3 regions of the Chryseobacterium sp. T16E-39 genome follow, and region 1 is predicted to be linked to each of the others. Evidence: riboswitches for the same ligand, from Rfam matches in the RefSeq annotation. Region 1 holds a riboswitch; each other region holds the start of a gene.
The links. A riboswitch is a leader RNA that binds a small molecule or an ion and turns the genes downstream of it on or off. The one in region 1 is predicted to bind S-adenosylmethionine.
Positions count from the first base shown of each region.

Region 2: linked by a shared signal. The riboswitch ahead of CEY12_RS17045 (alpha/beta fold hydrolase) and the one ahead of CEY12_RS13080 (TonB-dependent receptor plug domain-containing protein) in region 1 are both predicted to bind S-adenosylmethionine.
Region 3: linked by a shared signal. The riboswitch ahead of CEY12_RS16255 (SusC/RagA family TonB-linked outer membrane protein) and the one ahead of CEY12_RS13080 (TonB-dependent receptor plug domain-containing protein) in region 1 are both predicted to bind S-adenosylmethionine.

Region 1 is NZ_CP022282.1:2,909,021-2,912,229, forward strand. Features, by position in the region: gene CEY12_RS13080 (TonB-dependent receptor plug domain-containing protein) at 1-2,284, opposite strand, end outside; SAM-I-IV-variant riboswitch at 2,590-2,690, opposite strand; gene CEY12_RS13085 (outer membrane beta-barrel family protein) at 2,890-3,209, shown strand, end outside.
Region 2 is NZ_CP022282.1:3,751,671-3,754,879, reverse strand. Features, by position in the region: gene CEY12_RS17050 (ACT domain-containing protein) at 1-1,153, opposite strand, end outside; gene CEY12_RS17045 (alpha/beta fold hydrolase) at 1,181-2,155, opposite strand; SAM riboswitch class I at 2,220-2,328, opposite strand; gene CEY12_RS17040 (MGH1-like glycoside hydrolase domain-containing protein) at 2,518-3,209, shown strand, end outside.
Region 3 is NZ_CP022282.1:3,589,532-3,592,740, forward strand. Features, by position in the region: gene pckA (phosphoenolpyruvate carboxykinase (ATP)) at 1-276, shown strand, start outside; gene CEY12_RS16250 (type II 3-dehydroquinate dehydratase) at 343-747, opposite strand; SAM riboswitch class I at 991-1,087, shown strand; gene CEY12_RS16255 (SusC/RagA family TonB-linked outer membrane protein) at 1,173-3,209, shown strand, end outside.

The DNA.
Region 1 (3,209 bases):
TAGTTTGGTTAAGATTCAATCCAAAATTATTTTCTAAACTAATCCCCGAACCTAGTTTCGTCGTTTGAGCAATCGTAAGATCTAATCCTTTGGTCTGTGAATCTATGGCATTGGCAAAAAAGTTCGCTGAACTTGCTCTTGCAAGATCAAAGGCATTTTGCAGAATTGCCTGATCAGATCCTGGAGTAAAGGTTCCTTCCGGACGGGAAAACAAATCCGTCAATACTACTCTATCCTTAATTTTAATATAATATACATCAGCAGTAACAACCAGGTTCAGTTTTGGAACTTTCCAGGTAATCCCCGTGCTATAAGATTGTGATGTCTCTTGTTTTAATTTTGGGATTCCAAGAGCTTGTGCTGCTTCAGAATTGTTTCTAAAAGTTCCTACCTGAGTAGTATTTCCTTGTTGGATCAGCGTAGAAGTCGAACTGTAGTAGATCTGAGCCAAAGATGGAGCTCTGAAGCCAGTAGAAATGGCACCCCTCCAATTGAAATTATCAACCAGCCTTACATTGGTCGCAAATTTATAATTGAAGGTTGATCCAAAGTCAGAATAGTTTTCAAACCTTAGCGCTCCTTCTACCAACCACCAATCGGTTGGCTCCAGTTCAACATCAAGATATCCTGCAACACTATTTCTATTCCCGGAAACTGCATTATCAGGACTGAAACCAGGGAATACCTGCGATCCTGCCGGTCTTGTAACTCCAAAGAAGTCATTTACCAATTCATCTTTAGGGGTGCTGGTCGTTACCACATTTCCATAAATATCATAAGAGGCATATGAGTTTTCTTTACCTGCATTTATTTTATAATTCTCATAACGGTATTCCCCTCCAAATGCTACATTTAACCCGTGTAGTACATCATATTTTTTCGATAGATCAAGGTTAACTGTATTTTGTAAAAATTCTGATCCACCAGCTTTAAAGGTGCGCGGTGAATTGTTTACCAGAGAAGAATTGAATGTATTCACCACACCAAAATCAAATGTATTCTTACCAAAAGTATTACTCAAATCTATATTCCAATCATTCCATTTCCCTTTAATACCCGCCGCATAAGAATAGTCATTGATCGTAGATTCGATCTGAGGCAAATATCCGTTGGGAGTAATAAAATTGACATTTCTCTCTGTATTGGGTAAACGGTAAAAGCCTCCTGCATTTCCCGATCTATAGCTATACCCACCAAAAGAATAAATTTTCCAATCATCATTAATAGGAAGTTCCGAATTGTAATAGATTTGTGCTGATTGAAGTTTAGACTGTCCTGCTCTAATACTGAAATCTTTTCGTTCCAACCCTCTATAAGCAAGTTCACTATTAGTGACATCTCCGCTTAGTAACCCCTGTAATGTTGAAATGCTATTTGCGTTCGAAATGTCACTTTGCAACTGGGATGAAAAATAATTTACTTTTGTTGCATACTGCTTGATTGTATTAATAATCTGCTGGCTATTTGGAGTATTATTTATATTCTTATACAATCCATCTATATCTACTCCATCTTGTGCTGCCCTGTAATTGATCGCATTATAGGCATTATAAATATCTCCGTTTCTCACACCAGCCCTCGAGTAAGGATCGCGAAATTGTGTAGAGGTGGTGATATTAAAAAACCCCTGTTTTCCTAATTTAAAGCCATAATTAAGGTCTAATGAAATGGTTTCTCCATCCAGTCCACCAGAAAAATTATTTGTAACCGGTGAGGCATATCCTCCTAGAAATAGCTGACCTGAAAATCCCAGCCTCTTTTTAAGCCCTAAATTCACTACTCCGGCAATCGCGTCAGATCCATATTGTGCTGAAGCTCCATCTCTTAAAACTTCAATTTTATCTAAAGCAAACGTAGGAATGGCATTAAGGTCTGTTCCTACAGAGCCTCTTCCCGGAGTAAGCGTTACATTGATCAGTGAAGACTGATGTCTCCTTTTTCCATTCAGCAAAACTAAAACCTGGTCAGGACCTAATCCCCTTAATTGGGCAGGGTCTACAAAGTCTGTCCCATCATTTACAGTATGTGATGTCGAAGAAAAAGAAGGGACAATATAATTAAGTGCCTGACTAATATTATTGACAGGACTTTGTTTCAGTATTTTTGAGATATTGATGACATCCACAGGAACCGGAGTATCTGTTAATGATCTACCGGATCCTCTTGATCCCAACAGAACAACCTCATCTATTTTTTTAGATTTTATAGTATCTGACTGTGCATAGTAGAATGTCGAAATAAGTGTTGCTGAAGTGATAATACTTCTATGTTTGAAATTGCGCATGTGTTTTATTTTAAATTTTTGTATTAATAATTAGCTGCTTAAAACTTTTAAGCAATAGAAATCCCCTAACCCAGACATTCGAGGTTAAAAAAAGGAAAACGATAAACGGTTTTATTAGTTAAAAGAAACTGGAAGCTAAGAACAGCAACACATACACATCACGTAATGGCATGAGTAATTATAAGAATAACGAAGCCTTGCCTCAGTATTCGAAAGACAAAAAGTCAAATTCATTGTGGTGTCATTTCCCGTGTTCTTAAACATTGATTTTTACTTTAAAACAAAAATTATAAGATGGGAAGAAATAGAAAAACATTTTTTCCGGAGCTGAGCCGGCTTATCTATTTTAGCACCTTGCTTGTTTTTGCAGGTTGCTATCCCATCTATGAGATTCTTGATAATTATGGGGCAAAGATATAACTATTTTACAAATAAAAAAATAATTCGGAAAAAAATTACATTAATCGCAAAAACTCATCTAGAATAAATTTCAGATAATTTCAATGATTTATAGCTATTCAACGGAATATAGTAGGTCTTAAAAAAATTTATTTGTAACAATTTTTTGTTTTAGCCGTCTAACTGAATAGTAGTAAAAAAACATTATGAAAAAAATTGTATTCGTTTTATCTCTTCTGGGTATCGTAGCTATACATGCCCAGGAAAAGACCAATAACCCCGTAAAGGAAAAGCAGATTGAAGAGGTCGTAATGACCAAAACTAAAAAAGCCGTTGAACAAAAAGCCGACCGGACTATTTTTGATTTTTCTGAGCAACCGCAATTGAATAACGGGAATGTTTTAGAAGGAATCAAAAAACTTCCGGGACTCGTATCGACCGACATTGCAGGAATGATGTATCAGGGTAAAATCCTTGATGTTTACCTTAACGGACGTCCCTTAAATATTACATCTAATGAACTCAA
Region 2 (3,209 bases), 840 kb from region 1:
TCAGATCAAGCTCTCTCGCAAGAATCAAAAGTTTTCTTGCCACATCATTTCCTGAAAGGTCTTCGCGTGGATCCGGTTCAGTAAACCCTTTTTCCATTGCCTCGCCAATTACTGTTGAAAACTTATCATTTCTTACAGAGAAATTATTGAAAATATAACTTAGAGACCCCGAGAATACCCCTTTAATCCTAGTGATATTTTCTCCTGAAAGGTGTAACAGTTTAATCGTATCAATTAAAGGCAAACCCGCTCCAACATTGGTTTCATAAAGATATCGTCTGTTGTTTTTATTTAACGTATATCTTAGTTTACGATATTCTTCGATAGGAAGTGTATTAAAAATCTTATTAGAAGAAACCAGATCAAATCCATTTTCTGCTAAGGCATGATAATTTTTAACAAAATCCTTACTTGCCGTGTTATCAACTACGATTAGATTTTCTAACTGATTTTCTTTTGAAAAATTGATAAGTTCGTCAACATTAGAAGGGCTTTCCGCTACTGAAACCTCATCATTCCATTTATTATCAAACCCTTTTTTGTTGAATGCTATTTTTTTAGAATTGGCAACAGCCACTACTTTAAGATCGATTTTTTTTCGTCTCTTAATTTCCTCTGAAGATTCCAGCACCTGATCAATTAAGGTTCTCCCTACATTTCCATGACCAATAATTGCTAAATGAACTGTTTTAGGTTTTTTCGATATTTCAGATTCAATGATGTTTTTAGTTTTCTCATCCTGTGATGAAGTAACGACTATATTCACTCTTTTTTCGCTTGCAATTTGATTGAGTAGTAAAGGAAAAACATTATTCCTGGCCAGTTCAGTCAATAACTTATTAAAGTCTTCCACTACAAATCCTAAAACAGAAACGTTATTAATACTATATATCTGGGATACTTTTCCAGACTTTCTTTCTGATTCAAATTCGTCTATAAGGCAATTCACTGCGTTTTCAGAATCATTTTCGTGAACTAAAATGGATATCCCGTTTTCTATGGCCTGTTGTGAAATGACCCCAACGCTAATTCGTGCTAAAGTAAGTGCTTTAAATATTCTTCCATCGATTCCGATTTCTCCTAAGAAATCCTCTCCTTCAAATTTGATGATTGATCTATTTTTTAAAAATTTTATTTCGTTAACATTTTTCATCTGTACATTCTTTATTATTTAGTATTGTTACAAAAAGCTTCGAGTTTGCTCAATTTCTTTCTGTGACAAAATGGTTTTAATGATATTATTTAATTGTTTATATTCCATTAGGAAGGCGTCATGCCCATGAACTGAGGTGATCTCGTGATAAGAAACATTCTCTTTTTTACCTTTCAGTTTTTCAAAACAAGCCTTGATTTCTGAAGCAGGAAAGAATAGATCTGTATCAACGGAGATCATGTGCATTCGTGCCTGGATACCTTCCAACATTTCTTCATCTGCGTTAATATTCATCAACAAATGGTTCATCAGCTTGTAGGATTTCAGACTAAATCTTTCATTAAGTGCATTTCCATGATACTCAAGCCAATCTTCTGATTCCAGTTTTTGCTTTTCGGTATTGTATTTATTTTGAAATCTATTGTTTAAAGATTGTGGCGTCCTGTAGCATAACATGGCATGAATTCTTGCTTTTTGAAGCGGTTCATCATTTCCATTCAATAAAAACTTCTGAACGAGACACTGTGCATGCAGCCAATCGTGTGTTTTGAAATCGCAGGCAATTGGAATAAAGATTTCAGCGAGCTGTTGATTTTTAACAAGCATTTCCCATCCTATTCCTCCTCCAAGAGAACCTCCAATGATAGCATATAGTTTTTTGATATTCAGAGATTCCAGACCTTTTAAAAATATATTGGCTATGTCTGAAGGGGTAAAATCTTCGTATCCTTCAATTAAAAAATCATCAAACCCATTTCCGGGAATATTGAAACACAGAATTGTATACATACTGATATCAATCACCTGCCCATCTCCTACCAATTGTTTCCACCAACCATTTTCCCCTGAAATATTAGAGTTCCCTGTAAGGGCATGATTAATTAAAATAACGGGTGCAGTAAACAGGTCTTTCCCGAAGATCTGATAGCTCAACGGGATATGATATTCCTTTCCGGAATTTGTTTGATAAGAAAGATTAATATGTTTTAGTTCTGTTTCCAATTCTATTATATATTATTTATAATACAATTGAAAATGCCATGAGAAATGGCTGAAGAACTTCAGTAAGTTATCTGTCCAAAAATTAATTCGGTAGAACGTAGCACCTTCTTCGCTTGCGCAAAGGGTTGCTAAGGTTTCATAGGGTCTAATCCCTCAACCTTTCTTGATAACATTTTCAATATGTGAATGATCGAATGGTGCAAAGATATAATATTTTATTTAAAATTTTAAACAAAAAAATAATTTATTCTCAAAAACACCGTAATCATTAGAGTTACAGGGATATGTTAATAATTATTCAGATAGAAAAAATTGGAATTATTTTTCAAAAAAATTACCTTCGTAGTGAAAAATGATGAATTATGTCTGCAGAAAAACAAAGATTACAAGATACAAAATGGAAAAATTGGGGGCCCTATGTAAGCAATAGGCAGTGGGGAAATGTTCGCGAAGATTACAGTCCCAATGGCAATGCCTGGAATTTCACCAACCATGATAAAGCAGAAAGCTACGCTTACCGTTGGGGAGAAGAAGGAATAGCTGGAATATCAGATGCTAAACAGCTTTTTTGTTTTGCTCTTTCATTTTGGAACGGAAAGGATAAAATGATCAAAGAACGTTTTTTCGGATTGAGCAACCCTCAGGGTAATCATGGCGAAGACATTAAAGAGATCTTTTATTATCTGGATAATACCCCTACCCATAGTTATATGAAGATGGTATACAAATATCCCATCAACGAATTCCCTTACGACCACCTGCTATCTGAAAATGGAAGACGCAGTAAAAAAGAAGCAGAATATGAAATTATTGACACCGGGATTTTCGATAATAATGAATACTTCGATATTTTTATTGAGTACTGTAAAGTGGAGGCCGATGATTTTCTGTTAAGGGTAACAATCTGCAACAGAAGCCAGCAAGATGCACCTATTGTTGTTGCACCTACTGCGTGGTTTAGAAACAACTGGAAATGGGGCTATAATACTTATAAGGGGCAACTTCATGCCTCATATGAAGGCTGTATTGACATTAATCACGACAGCATTTCTAT
Region 3 (3,209 bases), 680 kb from region 1:
ACAAGAGCCATTATTGATGCAATCATTGATGGATCTATAGAAAGTGCTCCTAAAACTCAGATCCCAATTATGAACTTGGAAATTCCAACAGCATTGCCTAATGTTTCTGAAGGTATTCTGGATCCGAGAAATACATATGATAATGCTTCTGAATGGGAGGAAAAAGCGAAAGATCTGGCTTCAAGATATATCAAAAACTTTGAACAGTATTGTAATACTGAGGAGGGAAAGAAGCTTATTGCTTCAGGACCTCAACTACAAGGACAGACGATATAAGCATAAAATTAAAAGCCTCATCACTGATGAGGCTTTTTTTTCTTTATATTTTTAATTTGAGTGAAATTAAAAACTCAATAATGCTAATCTGTATCCCTGTAAACCAAAGCCCGATAATATGGCATCGGTATAGGCTGCGGTTACAGATTTTTGACGAAATTCTTCTCTTTTATAAATATTGCTGATATGTACTTCAATTTTTGGCTTCTGGATATTTTTTAAACAATCAGCTATTGCATAAGAATAGTGGGTAAAAGCCCCTGGGTTAATTATTACAGCATCAAAATCGTCTTTCTGAAGTCTATTGATCAGCTCCCCTTCAATATTAGACTGGTAATAGCTTAATTTATAAGAAGGAAATTCCGACTTTAATTTTTCTAAATACTCCTCCATTGAAATGGTGCCATAAATTTCAGGCTCTCTTGTGCCTAACAAATTAAGATTTGGGCCGTTTACAATTAAAATTTTCATGACATAAAATTAAAAAGTTTTTTTGATTAGCTGTTAAATTTCTCCCTTTATTTAAACTGCGACTACTTCATTTCTTTCAATGATATTTCTCATGTTTTATGATCTAATGTTTTTTGTAAGGCTTTGTTTATATGCTTTTTATGTAAAAATTAAGTTAATTTTTCTAAAATTAAAACAAAAATTTCGAATAGTCTACTTGTTTTGTGGACTATTTGTTTTTAGATTTGCATCCATATTTCGATCGGCTTATAAAGAAAGATGGAGGGAACTGACCCTGTGAAGTCTTAACAACCTGCCTGGGGCAAGGTGTTACATTCAGCCTTTTTAGGAAAGATAAGCAATAGGTTGTCAAATGTATTGATGCCCTTTGCTGTATTTCAACGAAGGGTGATTTTTTTTAATATATTTGATAAACAAAATTGATTATGAATAGTAAAAAATTATTTAATGCAAAAGTTTTGATTCCACCAAGCGCTTTATTCTTCTTGGGAATAATAAGTATTAATGGGCAGGAATTAAAACAAAAAAAAGATACACTTCGCGAGAAAGATATTGACGAAGTTGTAGTAGTAGCTTACGGGAAGGCTAAAAGAACGAGTTACACAGGTTCTGTCGCGACGATCTCAAGTGAAAAAATCAATAACAGACCCGTCACTAACATTACAAAAGCATTAGAAGGCCAGGTCGCAGGTCTCCGGGCAGTAAGCGCTTCCGGACAACCCGGAGCTACGGCAACCATCCGTATCAGAGGGATTGGATCAATCAGTGCATCAAGTAATCCTTTATTTGTGGTAGATGGAATTCCTTTTGATGGAAATATTAATTCTATCAGTCCTAATGATATTGAATCTATCAGCGTTTTAAAAGATGCTACAGCCAGCTCTTTGTACGGATCAAGAGGAGCCAATGGGGTAATCATCGTTACTACAAAATCCGGAAAAAAAGGAGAACCGCGTGTGAATTTTAATATCAGTCAGGGGTTTTCAGGGCGGGCCGTAAAAGATTATGAGCAGGTAAATACAGATCAGTACTTTCAACTGTATTGGGAGGCTTTAAGGAATGGATATAGATCCAGTCAGATATCTTCTCAACAGGCTGCCCAGATGGCAACCAACAATTTGGTGAACGAGTTGGGAATTAATCCGTATGGACAAAATTATGTCAACCCTGTTGGAACTGACGGAAAGCTTTTACCGGGAGCAAAAGCTTTATGGAATGACGACTGGAGAGATATTCTTCAAAGGGTTGCTTCCAGAAACCAGGTAGATCTGGATTTTAGTGGAGGAAATGAGAAAGGAAATTACTTCTTTTCCCTGGGTTATCTGGATGATAAAGGAATTGCTATAGGTTCTGGTTTCAAAAAGTACAGTACCCGATTGAAAATTAATAATGAAGTCAAAAAATGGTTGACCATTGGTGCTAATTTAAGCTACACAAACAGTCTTCAGGAAGCTCCGCCTTCTTCGGACTCAAGAACAGATAATATTATTAATGCAGCGAGGGTAATTCCTTCTTTTTATCCTTATTATGAGCGAAACCCAGATGGAAGCTATCATCTTGATGCCAATGGGAACTATATTTATGATTTTGGAAAATACAGACCAACAGCTGCTTTGCAAAATCAAAATGCAGCTGCAACTTTACCGTTAGATAAGAACGAAAACAGGGAAGATAACTTTTCAGGGAAGGGATATTTGGATTTTACCTTCTTACCTGAACTGAAGTTTAAATCAAGTTTCTCCATAGACCTTGTAAACTATAATGGACATTATTATTCTAATGCTTTATTAGGAGAAGGGAGGGAAACAGGGGGCTCAGTGACAAAAACAAATTCAAGAACCTTATCATATACCACAAGTAATATTTTGACCTATGATAAAAAATTCAACCAGCATCATTTTAATATTTTAGGGGGACAGGAATTTTATCATTATGAGTATCAGACCATATCTGGAAACAGAAGTCAGTTTTCTTTGCCTTACTATTATGAGCCGGATGCCGCTGCTTTACTGGGGGGCTTTAGTGGAAATAGCGACAAACTAGGTTTATTGAGTTTTTTAGGTAAAGTAGAATATGATTTTAAAAATACCTATTTCATTTCCGGGTCTGTAAGGGCTGATGGGTCTTCAAGATTCTCACGTGAAAACAGATGGGGAACCTTTTGGTCTGTCGGAGGATCATGGAAAGTATCTAATGAAGCCTTTATTAAAGATTTAAATTTCTTTGATCAGCTTACTCTTCGGGCAAGTTACGGAGGGCAAGGGAATGATAAACTAAGTACTTATTATGCTTATCAAAGCTTGTATGGATTCTACAATAATCTTGGTGAAGGAGGTACGGTAGCAAGAAGACTTCCTACTCCAGATTTAAAATGGGAAACCAATCTCAACTCAAATATAGGGTTGGAATTTGCGATACTTAAAAATAGAATAAAAGGGAATGTAGAGTACTTCCAGCGTAAA